2 regions of the Phenylobacterium sp. GW823-FHT02A09 genome follow, and region 2 is predicted to be linked to the other one. Evidence: predicted binding sites of a transcription regulator. Region 2 holds the regulator's gene; the other holds the start of a gene.
What was found. The regulator LexA, encoded in region 2, represses DNA repair genes until DNA is damaged. The targets are predictions, from matches to a motif close to ATGTTCNCNANNTGTTCT.
Positions count from the first base shown of each region.

Region 1: recA (recombinase RecA) is a predicted target of LexA. The motif match lies at 6,164-6,181, and genes of this name have one in related genera.

Region 1 covers NZ_JBXAJZ010000003.1:616,885-626,223, forward strand. The annotation lists gene AC1Q87_RS15630 (M14 family metallopeptidase) at 1-58, opposite strand, end outside; gene AC1Q87_RS15635 (amidohydrolase) at 255-1,745, opposite strand; gene AC1Q87_RS15640 (FecR family protein) at 1,815-2,843, opposite strand; gene AC1Q87_RS15645 (RNA polymerase sigma factor) at 2,806-3,369, opposite strand; gene AC1Q87_RS15650 (TonB-dependent receptor) at 3,666-6,110, shown strand; gene recA (recombinase RecA) at 6,277-7,347, shown strand; gene alaS (alanine--tRNA ligase) at 7,600-9,339, shown strand, end outside.
Region 2 covers NZ_JBXAJZ010000001.1:595,570-604,908, forward strand. The annotation lists gene AC1Q87_RS03095 (ComEC/Rec2 family competence protein) at 1-1,801, shown strand, start outside; gene lexA (transcriptional repressor LexA) at 1,807-2,502, opposite strand; gene trpC (indole-3-glycerol phosphate synthase TrpC) at 2,635-3,423, opposite strand; gene trpD (anthranilate phosphoribosyltransferase) at 3,420-4,433, opposite strand; gene AC1Q87_RS03115 (anthranilate synthase component II) at 4,437-5,027, opposite strand; gene AC1Q87_RS03120 (hypothetical protein) at 5,105-5,305, shown strand; gene trpE (anthranilate synthase component I) at 5,302-6,834, opposite strand; gene AC1Q87_RS03130 (peptidylprolyl isomerase) at 6,831-8,762, opposite strand; gene tpiA (triose-phosphate isomerase) at 8,898-9,339, shown strand, end outside.

The DNA.
Region 1 (9,339 bases), on a different contig from region 2:
TCGCCGCGTTGGCGGCCCCACCCATGATCATGACCAGCGCCAGGGCGGCGCCCGTCATTGCGTGTTTTCGCGTCATTCCATCCCCCGTCTCGATTGCCAGAACTGGCGGTCCCACAAATGGACCTGCCTCAGTAGACGAGACGCAAGCTGGCTTCGATTCCGCACCTGCAGTTGCGGATCAAAATTCAACGCGACGAGGGGATACCGCGGCGTTGAAAAGACGGGGGCCGGCGCGGCCGGCCCCCGCATGCGGCTTACTCGGCGCCGCCGGCCTTGCGGTAGTCGAGCGGCGGCTTGCGATCGCCAACCATCGACTTGTAGTTGAAGTCCGCGCCCTGACGCTGCTTGAGCTCGGCCTTGGCCTGAGCGATCAGCTCCGGGTTCGACAGCAGTTCGGCGCCGGTCAGCGACAGGGTCTTGGCCGCGACGGCCGCGCCCTTGAGGCCGATGCTCATGCCGGCCGCCGCGACGTTCTGCCAGCTGTGGCCGGCCGAGCCGGGCACGAAGGTGGCGGTCGAGAGGCCCACGGTCGGGGTGACCCACGAGACGTCGGCCACGTCGGTTGAACCGCCGCCGGCGTCGCCCGAGGTGTCGGCGTCCTTGTAAGCCTGGATCTTGCCGACCGACGACAGGTCGCCGCCGCCGTTCGGCAGGGACTTGGCCAGTTGCTGGGCGAACTTGGTCTCTTCAGCGGTCCAGGTGATGCCGCCGACGTCGCTCAGCGACTGGTACATCACCTTGCCCAGCACGTCGTTGGGCAGCAGGTTGTAGACGCCGCCGGTCTGTTCGAACTCGACCTTGGTGCCGGTGATCATCGCCGCGCCGTCGGCGGCCTTCTTCACCCGGTCCATCACGTCCACGACGATCTTCGGGTCGGCGTTGCGGACGTAGTAGTAGACCTCGGCGAAGTCCGGCACGACGTTCGGAGCCTTGCCGCCGTTGGTGACCACGTAGTGGATCCGGGTGCGGTCCGGGATGTGCTCACGCAGATAGTTGTTGGCGACGTTCATGATCTCGACGCCGTCCAGGGCCGAGCGGCCGGCCCACGGAGCGCCCGAGGCGTGGCTCGACTGGCCGTAGAAGCGGAACTTGCCGCTGATGTTGGCCATCGAGGTGCCCTGGTTGGCCGAGTTGGTGTTGCCCGGGTGCCAGTGCAGGGTGATGTCGACGTCGTTGAACAGGCCGTCGCGGACCATGTAGACCTTGCCCGAGCCGCCTTCTTCGGCCGGCGTGCCGTAGACGCGCACTTCGCCCTGGACCTTGTTGGCGACCATCCACTGCTTCAGCGCCACGGCGCTCGCCACCGAGGCGGCGCCGAACAGGCTGTGGCCGCAGCCATGGCCGTTGTCCTGGCCGGCGATCGGTTGCTTGGTGGGGACGGCGGCCTGCGACAGGCCGGGCAGGGCGTCGAATTCGGCGAGGATGGCGATGACCGGGCCCGTGCCGTTCTTGAAGCTGGCGACGAAGCCGGTCGGTTCGCCGGCGACGCCGGCCTGGACCTTAAACCCGGCGGCCTTCAGCTGATCCTGGAGGAGGGCGCTGCTCTTGGTTTCCTGATAGCCGAGCTCGGCGAAGCTCCAGATCTTCAGGGCTGCGTCGTTCATCTTCGGCGTGTAGGCGTCGACCGCCGCGGTGAGCTGGCTCTTGTCGGCCGCGGTGAGCGGGGCGGCGGTGGCGGCCGAGGCGGCAAGCCAGGCCGTAGCGCAGAGCGCGCTGGTCGCCAGCGCCTTCGAAATCAGTTTCATGGGTCCTCCAGGACGGCGGCGCATAGGGCGCGGCCGCTCCCCTTCAAGACGCAACGGCGTCTTGAATCCTCACTCCCCGGCGGGCGGGTAGAGGTCGATGATGTTGGGGGCGCTGTGGCCGGCCTTGACCATGCCGTAGGCCTCGAGCGTCGCAACGAAACCGGCCATATCGCCGGTCTTGAATCGTCCGCTGAGCGGGGTCGCTGCGAGATCCGCATCGGCGATGCGCACCTTGCGGGCCGAGTAGCGGTTCATTTCCTCAACGATGGACGCCAGCGGCCGGTTCTCGAACACCAGGCTGCCGTCGCGCCAGCTCGTCAGATCGGCGAGGTTGCGCTTCTCGACCGTCCACGGCGCGGCGCCGGTCTGGACCAGGTGGTGGCCGGGCGTCATGTCGACGCTGGTGTGGGCGGCCGCCACGCGGACCTTGCCCTCGACCAGGCTGACCGACCATCGGCCAGGATCGACGCGGACGTCGAACGCGGTGCCGAGCGCCGTGACCGTCCGTCCGGCGGCGGTCACGATGAACGGCTTCTCGGGGTTCTTGGCGACTTCGAAATAGGCTTCGCCCCGCACAAGGGTCAGGCCGCGCCGTTGGTTCCAGTCGGTCAGCTGCACTTCGGTGTCGGTGCTGAGCGTGACCTTGGAGCCGTCCTGCAGGGTGACGGTCTGCTGGCCGCCGACGGGCGTGCGATAGACCGCCAGCGCCTGCGGCGCAGCGGCGACCACCGCGGCCGGCACGGTGTCGATGCTTTGGCCTTGCCGCCAAGCGCCGTAGCCGAGCATGGAGCCGGCGGTGACGATGGTCGCCGCGATGCCGGCCGCCCAGCGCATGTGCGGACGCCGACGTTCGGCGGCGAGGTCGGCCTTCAGCGCTTCGCGCGCGGCCTGGATTTGCGGATCGTCCTTAAGGTCGCCGACACGGTCCCACGCGCCGCTGACCAGGGCCCAATCGTCCCTGTGGGCCGGATCGGCCGCCAGCCAGGTCTCGAATTCCTTCTGAACACCCCTGTCGTCGGGATGGCGCTGCAACCGCACGAACCACGACGCGGCGTCCGGATTACCGGAAAGACCGATTTGTCGTTGGTTGTCGTTCATCGATTTCCTGCAGCCGAATCGAGACGATCCGGAGAGCCTTGGTGACGTGCTTCTCGACAGCGCTCACCGAGATGCCGAGTTGCGCCGCAGCAGCCTTGTAGCTCAAGCCCTCGAAGCGGACGAGCATGAAAGCCGCGCGGGTGCGGGGCGAGAGTTGATTTAAGGCCTCCAGCGCCACGGAAGCTTCCTGCTTGGCCTGCAAAATCCGATCGGGAGACAGCTCGTCGAGCGGGTGGTGGGCTTCTTCAAGTTCGCAGTGCGCGCCCCGGCGCCTCACTGTGTCGCGGCGACGGCGGTCGAGCAGGACGTTGGTCGCGGTCTGGAAGATGAAGCTGGAAAGGTTTGTCACCTCGCCGCCCTGGCGACGGTTGTGCAGCCGCAGGAGTACTTCCTGAATCAGGTCGTCGATTTCGTGTCCGTCGGCCCTGCGCCGAAAGAAGGCGCGTAGGGCTTGCTGGTACGGGATCGACGCATGCGCCAATCCCTCCGGCTCGCCCCTGGCACCGGTCGTTTCCGCCCACGCCATGGAAATTTCCTGAACACCCCGAAATGTCTTATTGGCGTCATGGTTGTTGATGGGGGCGCCCAGGTCAATGACGTTTGGGAAGCCTCCACGTACGTTGCGGGGGCTGCTGTGTTTTCGTGCAACGGTGGGACGGTCGTCGGCGCCATGGGGGCGGAGAGCGGCAAAGAGCGCAGTGGTTGGCCCGCGGGGCTGGCTTTAAAACCGCGGTTGTCGGAAGGCCGTGGCGTTGGCGCGGAGCCTTGTAGCCGTTGAGTATTCTCCGTCTCGGGATCGTTGTTGCGTGCGCTTCGTCCGCCATGCTGCTTGCGACTGCGGCCGAGGCGGCCGGCCGGAAGACTCAATTTGCGATTCCCGCAGGAGCGCCGCTCGATCGCGCCCTGACCATGTTCTCGGCGCAGAGCGACCGCGACATCCTGTTCACGCCGTCCATGGTCGCCGGCCGCCGAAGCAAGGCGGTTTTTGGGCGGATGGACGCGGACGCCGCGCTCAATGCGCTGCTCCGCGGCTCCGGTCTCAGCTGGCGCGAGTTCCAAGGGCGCTACCTGGTCGAACACGCGCTTGCGCCAACGATCGAGGAACCTGAAGCCGAGATCGAAGGCCTCGTCGTCACCGCCCTGCGCCGTCCGACGCTCGATCGTCTGACGCCGATGTCCGTGCGGGCGTTCTCCGGCGAGGAGCTCACCCGGGCCGGGGCGGCCACCTTCAGCCAGGCGGCGGCCTTGATGCCGGGGCTCACCCAGACCAGCACCGGCACCGGCCGCAATCGATTCAGCCTGCGGGGCGTCTACGGTTCCGGCGAAGCGACTACCGCACTCTATTACGACGATATCCCGGTGACCGGCCCCAGCGGTACGACCGCCGATCCGGGCGGCTCCTCGCCGGAGTTCCTGCTGGTCGACATCGAGCGCATGGAGTTGCTGCGTGGGCCGCAGGGAACGCTCTACGGCTCCAGCGCCATGGGCGGGGCGCTCAAGGTGGTCTTCAAGCGGCCGGATCTGAGCGAGCCCAGCGGCTCGCTGTCGGCCGAAGCCTCGACCAATGCGGGCTACTGGGGCGAGGCCGAGACCCTGGTCGTCAACCAGCCGCTCGTGCAGGACAAGGTCGGCTTGCGGCTGGCGGCCTATCACCGCCGCGATCCGGGCTATCTTGAGAACCGTCGGCTGGGACTGAAGGGGATCAACGACAGCGCCACCTGGGGCGCACGGCTGGGACTAGGTTTCGAGTTCGACAACGATCTGCAGATCAACCTGACCGCGGCGCAACAGGACACCCGCGAAGGCGACACCAGCGGCGGCTGGGCCGGCGCGCCGCCGAACGTGTCCTATGGTTTCGTGCGGACACCCTTCGACAGCCGGATGACGATGTACGAGGGCGCGTTGTCCTGGCGCTTCTCGGGGGTGAGGCTCGCTGCCAACGCCGCATCCTACGCGTGGAAGAGCACGCGCCAGATCGACTACACCGGCACCTTGCAGAGCGAGCGGCTCAGCATCGACGGCTGCAAGCGCTATCTTCAGATCCCGATCGCCGGGACCTGCACGCCCTCGCAGCTCTCCGCCTACTCCACCTATGTCGACAGCCGCGCGCCGGGGCTGCTCTATCAGCCGATCGACCTCCACGCGGACGTCCAGGAGGTGCGGCTGCAATCGGATGAGCCCGGCTTCCTGGCCTGGACCGCCGGCGTGTTCCGCGAGGTGCGCAGCGACACCATCGACAGCCAGGTCATCGTCGGCGATCCGCTCACCGGCTTGCCGCGGCACGGCGACTTCACCGGCCGGCGCATCGTCGACAGCCGCCTGACCCAGCGCGCGGTCTATGGGGAGGTCACCCTGGGCGCGGACCGCGATACGTCCTTCGTGATGGGCGCGCGCCGCTTCGCCTATGACAAGCGGACCGAGGGCCGCGCCCTCGTCGTCAACGTGATCTCCAACACCTCCGAGGCCAACTTCCGCAACGGCGTCGAAGAGAGCGGCTGGAGCCTCAAGTTCCTCGCCAGTCATCGGTTCGGACCGTTGGCGATGGGCTATGCCCAGGCCTCCCAGGGCTTCCGGCCGGGCGGGGTCAACACCGTCCCGGGCCTGCCGCCGAACCTGGCGGTCTATGGCGCCGACTCGCTCTGGAACTATGAGCTCGGCCTCAAGAGCGCCTGGTTGAACAACCGCCTGGCGCTCAACGCGGCGCTCTATCACGTCGACTGGCGGGACATGCAATACACCGCCAACAGCACGAACGGGGCGTTCTCCTTCATCACCAACCTCGGCCGGGCGCGGGTCAACGGGCTGGAAGCCGACGTCAGCTTCGTCTTCAACCCGGCGCTGCGCGGGGGGGCGAACCTGGCTCTGACCGACGCGATCCTCACCAGCGACCAGGCCAGCGCCGACGGGGTGGGCCTGGGCTCGGCCGGCGACCGCATTCCGGCGGTGCCGCGCGTGGCGGCGGACGGCTGGCTGGAATATCGGCGCGACCTGGGCGGCGGGCTAGAGCTCTTGCTGCGCGGCGACGCAGCCTATGTCGGGCGCTCGAACAGCACGTTCGACCCGGGCGTCGGCAACGATGTGGCGCTTGGCGACTACTGGCTGCTCAACACCCGGGCCGCCGTGCGGGCCGCCCGCTGGACGATCGGCGCGTTCGTCGAGAATCTGACCGATGTCGATGATCCGAGTTTCGCCACGACCGCCCGCCAGCCGCTGACGATCGCGCCTCGGCCGCGCCGGTTCGGACTGACCGCCACCTACGACTTCTGAGACCTTGCTGGTCCTGCGTCAGTTCCGGACGTAGAGTGAATGTTGGCGCAAAAAGAACATCTTGTGAACCCGGAACAAAGCGCGTACGCCTTGTTCCGACGGACGCGGACGCCACTTGCGGGCACGGACTGTCGGGTTGGAATCATGCAACAAGGGGCGCCTTGAAATGAGTCAGTCGGCGTTAAAGCTCGTGGGACGAGAAGAAGGCGATAAGCAGCGCGCTCTGGAAGCGGCGATTGCACAAATCGATCGGGCCTTTGGCAAAGGCTCGGTGATGAAGCTGGGCGAAAAGAGCCATATCGAGGTCGAGGCGGTGTCCACTGGCTCGCTCGGGCTCGATCTGGCGCTCGGTATCGGAGGTCTGCCCAAAGGGCGGATCGTCGAGATCTACGGTCCGGAAAGCTCGGGTAAGACCACCCTGGCGCTGCACGTCGTGGCCGAGGTGCAGAAGGCCGGCGGCGTCGCCGCGTTCGTGGACGCCGAGCACGCCCTGGATCCGCAGTACGCCAACAAGCTGGGCGTCAATCTCGACGACCTGCTGGTCTCGCAGCCGGACACCGGTGAACAGGCCCTGGAGATCACCGACACCCTGGTGCGTTCCGGCGCCATCGACGTGATCGTCATCGACTCGGTGGCGGCGCTGACGCCGCGGGCCGAAATCGAAGGCGAAATGGGCGACCAGCTGCCCGGCCTCCAGGCCCGTCTGATGAGCCAGGCGCTGCGCAAGCTGACGGGGTCGATCTCCAAGTCCAAGACCCTGGTCATCTTCATCAACCAGATCCGCCACAAGATCGGGGTGATGTACGGAAGCCCGGAGACCACGACCGGCGGCAACGCTCTGAAGTTCTACGCCTCGGTGCGTCTCGACATCCGCCGCACCGGCTCGGTGAAGGTGCGTGACGAGATCCTCGGCAACAACGTCCGCGTGAAGGTGGTGAAGAACAAGGTCGCCCCGCCGTTCCGCGAGGTCGAGTTCGACATCATGTACGGCGAGGGCATCTCGAAGCTCGGCGAGATCATCGACCTGGGCGTCAAGGCCGGCGTCATCGAGAAGTCGGGGTCGTGGTTCTCCTGGAACTCGACGCGGATCGGTCAAGGGCGCGACAACGCTCGGGAATTCCTGAAGAACAATCCCGACATCGCCCAGCAGATCGAACGCCAGGTCCGCGGCGCCAAGGAAGCGATCGAGGAAGAGCTGCTGGTCGGGCCGACCGGCGACGAAGACGCCGAGGACTAGGATCCGCATCGCCGGGGCGGCCGCCACGGCCGCTCGGACCCGGACGCCTCCAACCCGACGTTCGGACCCGCCCGAGCCGGCTGAGCCCCCGCGCGGCCGCTTCGGAAGATGCGCAAGGACGCTTGGACGCACGTCGTTCAAGCGTCCTTTTCCTTTGCGGGTGTCGACAAAATCCGTAAACGGTCGCGCGCGGGGCGGCGCAACGGTGCGCGAGCCCTTATCTATTTTTTTCGCTTCAACGTCCGACGAGCCATGCCGAGCCTCAACGAAATCAGAGCTGCGTTCCTGGGCTACTTCGAGAAGAATGATCACCTGATCATTCCGTCGGCCCCGCTCGTGCCGCAGAACGACCCGACCCTGCTGTTCGTCAACGCGGGCATGGTGCCGTTCAAGAACTACTTCACCGGCGCCGAGACCCCGCCCGGTCCGCGCGCTGCGTCGTCGCAGAAGTCGGTCCGCGCCGGCGGCAAGCACAACGACCTGGACAATGTCGGCTACACCGCGCGCCACCACACCTTCTTCGAGATGCTGGGGAACTTCTCCTTCGGCGACTACTTCAAGGCCGGCGCGATCGAGCACGCCTGGACCCTGCTGACCAAGGAATTCAAGATTCCGGCGGAGAAGCTGTGCGTCACCGTCTACCACACCGACGATGAGGCGGCTGAGCTCTGGAAGAAGATCGCCGGCCTGCCGGACGAGAAGATCATCCGCATCGCCACCAACGACAATTTCTGGTCGATGGGCGACACCGGCCCCTGTGGTCCGTGCTCGGAAATCTTTTACGACCACGGCGAGCACATCCCCGGCGGCCCGCCCGGCAGCCCGGACGAGGACGGCGACCGGTTCGTTGAGATCTGGAACCTCGTCTTCATGCAGTTCGAGCAGTTCGCCGATGGGCGGCGCATCGACCTGCCCAAGCCGCAGATCGACACCGGCATGGGCCTGGAGCGCATCGCCGCGGTGCTGCAGGGCGTGCACGACAACTACGACGTCGACCTGTTCCGCACGCTGATCGCCGCCTCCAAGCAACTGGTCGGGGACGGCACGAACGGCCCCTCGCACCGGGTCATCGCCGACCACCTGCGTTCGACCAGCTTCCTGATCGCCGACGGCGTGTCGCCGTCGAACGAGGGCCGCGGCTACGTGCTGCGCCGGATCATGCGCCGGGCCATGCGCCATGCGCACCTGCTGGGCGCGGAAGAGCCGTTGATGCACCGTCTGGCGCCGGTCCTGGTCGCCGAGATGGGCGAGGCCTATCCCGAACTGCGCCGCGCCGAGCCGGTGATCGTCGAAACCCTGCGCCAGGAAGAGGAGCGGTTCCGCCGCACCCTGGGCCGCGGCATGACGTTGCTCGACGAGGCCACCGCCAAGATGAGCGCGGGCGACATGCTCTCGGGCGAAACCGCCTTCAAGCTCTACGACACCTACGGCTTCCCGCTCGACCTCACCCAGGACGCGGTTCGCAACAAGGGCATCAGCGTCGACCTCGCGGGCTTCGAGGATGCGATGAAGCGTCAGCGCGACCAGGCCCGTGAGGCCTGGACCGGGTCTGGCCAAGCCGCGCAGGCGGCGGAGTGGTTCGCCATCCGCGAGCGGCTCGGCGCGACGCAGTTCCTCGGCTACGACACCACTGAAGCAACCGGCAAGCTGCTGGCCCTGGTCGCGGGCGACGGGGAAGTCGAAGGTGCGACGACCGGTCAGACCGTGCTGGCGGTGTTCGACCGCACGCCGTTCTACGCCGAGAGCGGCGGCCAGGCCGGCGACGTGGGCGAGATCGAGTGGAACGGCGGCAAGGCCCGCGTGCTCGACACCCAGAAGCAGGCCGGCGACCTCTTCGTCCACGAGATCGAAGTGCTGCAGGGCGAACTGGCGGTCGGCGCGGAGGCGCGTCTGGCGGTCGATCCTGATCTGCGCACCGCGACCCGTGCCAACCACTCGGCGACCCACCTGCTGCACGCGGCGCTGCGCAACGTGCTGGGGCCGCACGTGTCG
Region 2 (9,339 bases):
GATCGCGCCGGCTGGAGGCGGTGTGCGGCTGATCGAGGGATTCGTCGTCGATGTGGCGAGCCCGGGCCAGGGCGGGCCGCGGCTGCTCATCGCGCCGATCCGTATCAGCGGCCTGGCGCCGGAGGAAACGCCGATCCGGATTCGCGTGACGTTGCGCGACGACGATATTCTGCCGGCGCCTGGCTCCGCGATCTCGCTGAAGGGCATGGTCAATGCGCCGCCGCCGCCCGCCAGCCCCGGGTCCTACGACTTCGCCCGCGACGCGTTCTTCGACGGCGTCGGCGGCGTCGGATTTGCGCTGACGTCGGTCGAGCCGATCGCCGCAGCGCCGCCGCCGTGGCGTCTCGCCTTGGAGATGAAGGTCAACGCGATCCGCTGGGCGCTGGCCCAGCGGATCGTCGAGGAGATGGGCGTCGAGAGCGGCGGCCTGGCGGCGGCGATGATCAGCGGTCACGAGGCATTCGTGCCGAAGGAGCAGGTCGAGGATCTGCGCGCATCGGGCCTGGCGCACATCATCTCGATCTCGGGCCTGCACATGGCGATCGTCGGCGGCTTCACTTTCGCGGCGGTGCGTCTGGGAATCGCGGCCTGGCCGTGGGCTGCGTTGCGCGTGTCGTCCAAGAAGGTGGCGGCGGCCGCGGGCCTGTCCGCCGTCACGCTCTATCTGGTGATCTCCGGCGCGCCGGCGCCGGCCGAGCGGGCGGCGATCACCGCCGGCGCGGCGTTCCTGGCGATCCTCGTCGATCGACGCGCGATCAGCCTGCACACCCTGGCGATCGCCGCCCTGGTGATCATGGCGCTGCAGCCTGAAGCGGTGGCCGCCCCGGGCTTTCAGATGTCGTTCGCGGCGACGGCCGCGCTCGTCGCGCTGGCCGAGGCCTGGCCAAGGCCGCCGACCGAAATCAACACGCCCTGGCCGATCCGCGTGGTGCAGGCGCTCGGCGTGTGGACCGCGGCCAGCATCGGCGCGAGCTTCGTGGCGGGATTGGCGACCGGGCCGTTCGCCATGCAGCACTTCAACCGGGTCTCGACTTTCGGCCTGGTCGCCAACCTGCTGACCGCGCCGATCACCTCGTTCCTGATGATGCCTGCCCTGGCGATCGGGGCGGTGCTCGCGCCGCTGGGATTGGGCGGCCTCCCTCTGGCGGCGGCCGGCCTGGCCATCGACACCATGAACATGATCGCTTCGTGGGTCGCGGGGATGCCCGGCAGCCAGCGGATCTTCGCGAGCGCGCCGGCCTGGACCCTGCCGGCGGCGTTCGTCGGGGTGCTGTGGCTATGTCTGTGGAAGGGGCCGTTGCGCTGGTTGGGGCTGCCGCTGGCGCTGGCCGTATGGCTCTGTCCGCGGCCGCCTGCGCCGGACGCGTGGATCTCCGCCGATGGTTCGGCGGTCGCCGTGAGGCGTGGCGACGAGGCGGTGTTGCTACGTCCCGACGCCAAGCTGTTCGCCGCCGAACTCTGGTCGCGGCGGCGGGGTCTGACGGTGGCGGACGCCGACGCTCGCGATGGCGGCTATGACTGCGACCGCTGGTCCTGCGCGCCGCTGCAGGCGAGCAAGGACGCGCGCATCGCTGCGATCTTCACGCGCCGGGCCTCGACGATCGAAAAGAAGCAGCCGTTGTTCTGCCAGTGGGCTGAGATCGTCGTTATCCGCGGTCAGGCGCCGCCCTGTCCGAAGGCGCTCACCCTCACCGACGCCGACTTCCAACGCGGAGGATCGGCCGAACTCTATCGGACGGCCGATGGCTGGCGGATCGTCTGGGCGCAGGACCTGCGCGGCCAGCGGCCCTGGAGCCGCTGACGCCGTCAGTGGTAGCGGCGAATCAGGCCGACGAGACGGCCCTGCACCTGCACCTGATCGGGACCGAAGATGCGGGTCTCGTAGGCCGGGTTCGAGGCCTCCAGGGCGATCGACGCGCCCTTCTTGCGCAGGCGCTTGAGGGTGGCTTCCTCGCCCATCACCAGGGCGACGACGATGTCGCCGGAATTGGCGGTGTCGGTCTTGCGGATCACCACATAGTCGCCGTCGAGGATGCCGGCGTTGATCATCGAGTCGCCGGCGATCTCGAGCACGAAGTGCTCGCCGGCGCCGAGGATGGTCTCCGGCACCGGGATCCGGTCGCGTTCCTGCTGGATCGCCTCGATCGGCGTACCGGCGGCGATGCGGCCGAGGATCGGCAGTTCGCGGGTGTCGTTGGCGATCGGCATCACCGGAGCGTCGCCGGCGCCTTCGACCAACTGCGGCTTGAACGGCGAGCGGCCCTTGGGCGGGGCCGCGGTGGTCGCCTGCTGCGGCAGCTTGACGACTTCGAGCGCGCGGGCCCGGTGCGGCAGGCGGCGCAGGAAGCCGCGCTCCTCGAGCGCCGTGATCAGCCGGTGAATGCCCGACTTGGAGGCCAGGTCCAGCGCCTCCTTCATCTCGTCGAAGGACGGCGAGACCCCGGTTTCCTTGATCCGCTCATGGATAAACATGAGAAGTTCGTGTTGCTTACGGGTGAGCATGGCTGTCGAGCCCTTGAGAACAAAGCGCTAACGTCACGAATGTTCTCTAGGTGTTCTGGGTTAATGTCAAGTTACCGTGGAGCCTTTGAAAAGCTAGGCTTTTTCGATCGCTTGAAGGGGCCGGAGCCCGACTCAGCCGAGCAGGGCGCGGGTCGCTGCGGCGACGTCGGCCTGCCGCATGAGGCTTTCGCCGACCAGCATCGCGCTCGCGCCGCAGCGTTCCAGCCGGGTGACGTCCAGTGGCGTGAAGATGCCGCTCTCAGTGACCAGCAGGGCGTTGTCGGGCGTGGCGTCGGCCAGCCGCTCGGTGATGGCGAGATCGGTCTCGAAGGTGCGCAGATTGCGGTTGTTCACGCCGACCAGGGTCGCGCCGAGCTTGCCGGCGCGGACCATCTCGTCCTCGTCGTGGACCTCGACCAGCGCGTCCATGCCCAGGCGGGCGGCTTCCGACATCAGGTCGGCGGCGAGCGCGTCGTCGACCATGGCCATGATCACCAGGATCGCGTCGGCGCCCAAGCCGCGGGCCTCGACGACCTGCCAGGGATCGACCAGGAATTCCTTGCGCAGGGCGGGCAGGGCGACAGCGTCGCGCGCGGCGGCCAGGAACGCGTCCGCGCCCTGGAAGCTCGGTCCGTCGGTCAGCACCGACAGGCAGGCCGCGCCGCCGGCCTCGTAGGCCTTGGCCAGCGCCGGCGGATCGAAGTCCTCGCGGATCAGGCCCTTGGACGGCGAGGCCTTCTTGATCTCGGCGATCAGCGCCAGCTTGCCGGGCGAGTGGGCGCGCTCGAGCGCGGCGCGGAAGCCGCGCGGCGCAGAGGCGGCCTGGGCGGCGGCTTCGAGGTCGGCCAGGGTCCGCTGGGCTTTCCGCTCGGCGACTTCCTCGCGCTTGTAGGCGGCGATCTTGTCGAGGATGTCGCTCATGGCGCGGTCACCTCGACCAGCTTGTCCAAGGCGGCCTTGGCGCGGCCGTCGTCGATGATCTGGCCGGCCAGTTCGACGCCTTCGCGCAGCGTCTCGACCTGTTCGCCGACCAGAAAGGCGGCGGCGGCGTTCAGCAGCACGATGTTGCGATATGCGCCCTGGGCGCCGTCCAGCAGTTCGCGCAGGGCGACGGCGTTGTGAGCCGGCGCGCCGCCGGTCAGGTCGGCCAGCGCCGAACGCGGCAGGCCGACGGCCTCCGGGGTGATCGTGAACAGCCGCACTTGGCCGTCGCGATATTCAGCGACGCTGGTCTCGCCCGTGGTGGTCATCTCGTCGAGACCGCCGCCGTGCACGACCCAGGCCCGTTCGGCGCCGAGCGCGCCGAGCACGCGGGCCAGCGGCTCGACCCAGCGATCGGCGAACACGCCCATGACTTGGCGCTGGGCGTTGGCCGGATTGGTCAGCGGGCCCAGCAGGTTGAAGATGGTGCGGAAGCCCAGGTCGGTGCGGATCGGGGCCACGTGGCGCATGGCGCTGTGGTGGGCCGGGGCGAAGAAGAACGCGACATTGGCCTCGTCCAGGGCGCGCAGCTGCTGTTCGGCGGTGGCGGCCAGATTGACGCCCAGCTCGGTCAGCACGTCGGCGGCGCCCGAGCGCGAGGACACCGCGCGGTTGCCGTGCTTGGCGATCTTCAGGCCGCCGCCGGCGCAGACGAAGGCGACGGCGGTGGAGACGTTCAGGGTGTGCAGGCCGTCACCGCCGGTGCCGCAGACGTCCATCACCTGGAACGGATGGTCCAGGGTGACGGCGGCCTTGCGCATGGCGCGGGCGCAGGCGGTGATCTCGCCGGTGGTCTCGCCGCGCATGCGCATGGCGGTGACGGCGGCGGCGACCTGGGCCGGGGTCGGCTCGCCGCGCAGGCAGGCGGCGAAGAACTCGCCGGCGTCGTCTTCGGTCAGGGTCCCGCCATCCGCGAGGCGGCCCAGGAGCGGCTTGAAGGCGTCGGACATGTCTTAGGCGTCGACCAGGGGCGGGACGCCCGCGAGCTTGAGGAAGTTGGCCAGCATGGCGTGGCCGCCTTCGGTGGCGATGGATTCGGGGTGGAACTGCACGCCGTGCACCGGCTTGGTCTTGTGCTGGAAGCCCATGACCTCGCCGTCGTCGGTCCAGGCGGTCACCTCCAGCACGTCCGGCATGGTCGACGGTTCGACCGACAGGCTGTGATAGCGGGTCGCGGTGACCGGGTTCGGCAGGCCGGCGAAGAGCCCCTTGCCGGTGTGTTCGATCTGGCTGGTCTTGCCGTGCATGATCGCCTTGGCGCGCACCACCTGGCCGCCGTAGGCTTGGCCGATCGACTGATGGCCGAGGCAGACGCCCAGGATCGGCAGGTCGTCGGGCGCTGCGGCCAGCAGGTCCAGGCAGATGCCCGCCTCGTTGGGGGTGCAGGGGCCCGGCGAGAGCAGGACGCCTTGCGGCTTCAGGCCCAGCGCCTCTTCGACGCTCAGCGCGTCGTTGCGGTAGACGAGCGTCTCAGCCCCCAGCTCGTTCAGATAGTGAACGAGGTTGTAGGTGAAGCTGTCGTAGTTATCGATCACCAAGATCATAAGGGTTCTCTAGGCTTGGCCCGCTCCAACGCCAAGCCCCGATTGCCTGGGCCGCATGTTGGCGGGATGCTGTGTCCATGACGCCTGCCGATTCCGCCCTCGACCCGAACCAGATGGCCTATGCGCGCAGCTTGCTGCAGGCCCCGGTCCAGCGCGAGCGGGCCTGGCCGGCCCTGGGCGCTGCGGCGTTCGCGGCTGTGGCGGCGCTGGCGCTCGCCGCGGCCATGATCACCGCCCCGCCCGTGACGACCACCCACGTGGTCGACCGCGCGCATTAGACGAAGCGCCAGGACTCCTCGGCCGCGCGGCGCAGCGCCCGGGCCTTGTGCAGCGTCTCGTCGTACTCGGCGTCAGGATCTGAGTCGGCGACCACGCCGCCGCCAGCCTGGACGTACATCTGGCCGTCCTTGAAGCAGGCCGTGCGCAGCACGATGCAGGTGTCGACCGAGCCGTCGGCGCCGAAGTAGCCGACCGCGCCGGCATAGGCGATGCCGCGCTTTTCCAGCTCCAGCTCGTCGATGATCTCCATCGCCCGCACCTTCGGCGCGCCCGACAGGGTGCCGGCGGGCAAGGCGGCCATCAGCACGTCGATCGGATCCAGTCCCTCGGGCGCGTCGCCCTCGACGTTGGAGACCAGGTGCATGACGTGGCTGTAGCGCTCGACGAAGTACGAGTCGGTGACCCGCACCCGCGGCCCGCGCGAGACCGGCTGCGGCTCGTTGGAGCCCTGGTTCTTGAGCATCGCCACGCGGCCGACGTCGTTGCGGCCGAGGTCGAGCAGCATCAGGTGCTCGGCCCGCTCCTTGGGATCGGCGATCAGCTCGGCCTCGAGCGCGCGGTCCTCCTCAGGCGTGGCGCCGCGCGGGCGGGTCCCGGCGATCGGGCGGATGGTGATCTTGCCGTCGCGCAGCCGCACCAGGATCTCCGGGCTCGAGCCGGCCAGCTGGAAGTCGCCGAAGTTCAGGTAGAACAGGAACGGCGAGGGGTTCATGCGCCGCAGCGAGCGGTAGAGCGCGAACGGGTCGTGCGCGAAGGGCGCGCGGAAGCGGTGGCTGGGCACCACCTGGAAGATGTCGCCGGCCAGGATGTAGTCCTTCGCCCGGGCGACGATGCGGTGATAGTCCTCGCGGCTCACCGGCGTGGTGAAGCGGTCCGGCTCGGGTTGGGCCGCGCCGGTCAGCGGCGGGGCGGCGCCCCGCAGGTCCGCGGCGACCTCGGCCAGCCGGGCCTTGGCGTCTTCGTAGGCGGCCTTGGCGGTGATTTCCGACGGACGGACCGTGGTGACCAGGATGATCTCCTGGGCGATGGCGTCGAAGATCGCGACCATCGAGGGGCGGATCATCAGACCGTCAGGCAGGTCCAGCGGATCGGGATTGATGTTCGGCAGCCGCTCGACCAGCCGGATCATGTCGTAGCCGATGGCCCCGAACACGCCGGCCGACATCGGCGGCAGGCCCTCCGGCAGGTCCAGGCGGGAGCGGGCGACGAGATCGCGCAGCGAATCCAGCGCGCCGCCCGCCTGGGCCTGGAAGCGGCCGGCGGCGATGTCGGGGCCTACGGCGATCTCGGCCTGGTCGCCGCGGCACCTCCAGACGAGGTCGGGCTTCATGGCGATGACCGAGTAGCGGCCGCGATGCGCGCCGCCCTCGACCGACTCGAACAGGAAGGCGTAGGGCCGACCGTGGGCGATCTTCAGATAGGCCGAGACCGGCGTTTCCAGATCGTCGATGAGCCGGGTCCAAACGACCTGCGGCGCGCCCTGAGAGTACTTCGTCTCAAAGTCCGCAAACGCAGGATCGATCGTCACTTCGCCTTCTCCGTCTTGGCCGCCGGTTCAGCGGCCTTTCCCTTTTCGATCGGCGCCAGGCCCAGGGCCGCACGCGCCTTGTCCGGATAGACCTTGGCCTTCACCTCGGCGCGGGCGGCCTTGCGGGCGTCGGCGCCCAGGTCGCGGAACAGCGCCATGGTCAGCTGCGGGCGCACGTCCTCGGAGATCCGGGCCAGGGTCGGGCCGCTCGGGGCGCGGACCGCCGTCAGCTTGCCGACGATCAGGCCGAACTGCGTGCCTTCGGCGGTGAAGACGTCGCCCTGCTTGCCGCTGAACGCCTTGCCGAGCGCATCGCGCGACAGGGCGGTGTTCTGGGCCGCGTTCTGGCGGTCGAGGTTGGTCACGTTGACCACCTTGGCGCCGGCCGAGGCGGCCACCGCGTCCAGGCTCTCGCCCTTGCGCACGCGGGCGGCCAGTTCGTCAGCGCGGGTCTGCATGGACTTGACCAGTTCGCGCATCATCCAGAAGCGGGTCAGCTGCGGCTTGACCTCGGCCAGCGGCGGCAGCGCCTTGGGGATGATCCGGTCGACACGGACGGCGAAGTACTGGCCTTCGCCGGCGTCCTGGACCTCGCTCTCGCCGCCGGCCGGGAGGCTGTAGGCGAGTTCAAGCATCTTCGGGGTCACGCCGGCGACCGGCTGGCCCTGCTGGCCCTGGCCCTGCTGGGTCACCGGACCGATGGTGAAGGTCGGCACGCCGGCCTTCTTGGCGGCTTCCACCAGGTTGGCGCCGTCGGCGCGCGCATCCTCATAGGCCTGGCTGAGCGCGTAGACCTTCTCGGCGGCGGCGTCCTTACGGACCTCGGCTTCGATCTGCGGGCGAACCTGATCGATCGTCACGACCTGGCCGGGGGTGATGGCGGCCACCTTGACCACGGCCATGCCCAGGTCGCCCTGGATGACCGAGACCTGGCCGCTGTTGAGGGCGAAGGCGGCGGCGCCGACGCGCTTGTCGGCGATCGCCGACTGCGGCTTGTCGGCATAGGTGATGGCTTCGACGCCGGTCGACTTGGCGATGACGGCGGGATCCTCGCCCTTGGTCAGGCGCGCGGCGATCGCCTGGGCGGCGGCGGCGTCCTTGGCCGGGATCTGGATGAGGGTGCGGGTTTCGGGACGCGACAGCGTGTCCTTGCGGAAATCGAAGCGCTTCTGGACCTCAGCCGGGTCGACCTTGACCTCGCCGACCTGGGCCGGGGTGAAGGCCACGACGGTCAGGACCCGGAATTCCGGCAGGGTCATGCGGTCGGCGTTTTCCTTCATGAAGGCCTGCAGCTGGGCGTCGGTCGGCTGAGCCGGCTGCGCGACGCTGCGCGGGTCGATCATGAAGTAGCCGACGTCGCGGGCTTCCAACTCGTAGATGGCGGTCAGCGCGCCGTAGGCCCGCGGCACGCGCAGGCCGTTCACCATCGCGGCGGCGGTGTGGGATTCGGCGATCTGGTCGCGCAGCAGGGTCTCGAAGCGCGCCGGGGTCAGGCCGTTCTCGTTCAGGCGCTGCTGGTAGAGCGCCTTGTCGAAGGCGCCGGAGACCTGGTCGAAGAACGCCGGGATCTTGCGCAGCTCCGATTCCATCAGCCGGTCGGACGGATGGATGCCGATCTTGCGCAGCATTTCGCCGAACGACTCGCGGGTGGCGATCTCGTCCATCAGCCGCCGGTCGAGACCGGCCTCGACCGCCTCCTCGATGGTGATCGGGCGCTTGGTCTGTTCTTCGGCGCCCTTGCGGAAGTTGTCGAACTCGCGGCGGAAGTCAGGGCCGGAGACGTGCCGGGAGCCCGCCTTCACGACATCGTTGGTGTAGTTGCCCTGGAAGGCGTCGTTGACGCCGAAGATCGCGAAGCTGACGACCAGCAGGCCGATCAGCACGGCGGCGACCCAGGATTTGGCGAATTGTCGGGTGGCGGACAGCATTTGACCCTACCGGAGCCCCTTCGGCGCGAATGTGGAACGGCGGGTATAGTGGAGGCCGCTTCCCCCCCGCAAGCACGTGACAGAAGAAGCTGCATAGCTTAACGGCCCTGCGACCCACGAAATGCGAGGCAAGACATGACTTCTCCGACCCCATTGATCGCCGGCAACTGGAAGATGAACGGGGTCGCCGCGTCGCTGGCGGAGGCCGAGGCGGTCGCCGCTGGGATCGAAAACAGCAAGGCGCGCGTGGCGATTTGCCCGCCTGCGACGCTGGTCGCACGGGCGGCTGCGGCGCTGGAAGGCGGTAAGCTGCTGGTCGGCGGCCAGGACTGCCGTGCTGAAGCGTCGGGCGCCTTCACCGGCGACGTCGCCGCGGAAATGCTGGTCGATGCGGGCGCCAGCCTGGTGATCCTCGGCCACTCCGAGCGTCGCGCCGGCTATGGCGAGACCGACGACGTGGTCGCGTCCAAGGTGGGCGCGGCCCTGCGCGCCGGCCTCGAGCCGATCGTCTGCGTCGGCGAGACCCTGGCCGAACGCGAGGCGGGCGATGCGCTGAGCGTCGTGACCGGGCAGGTGA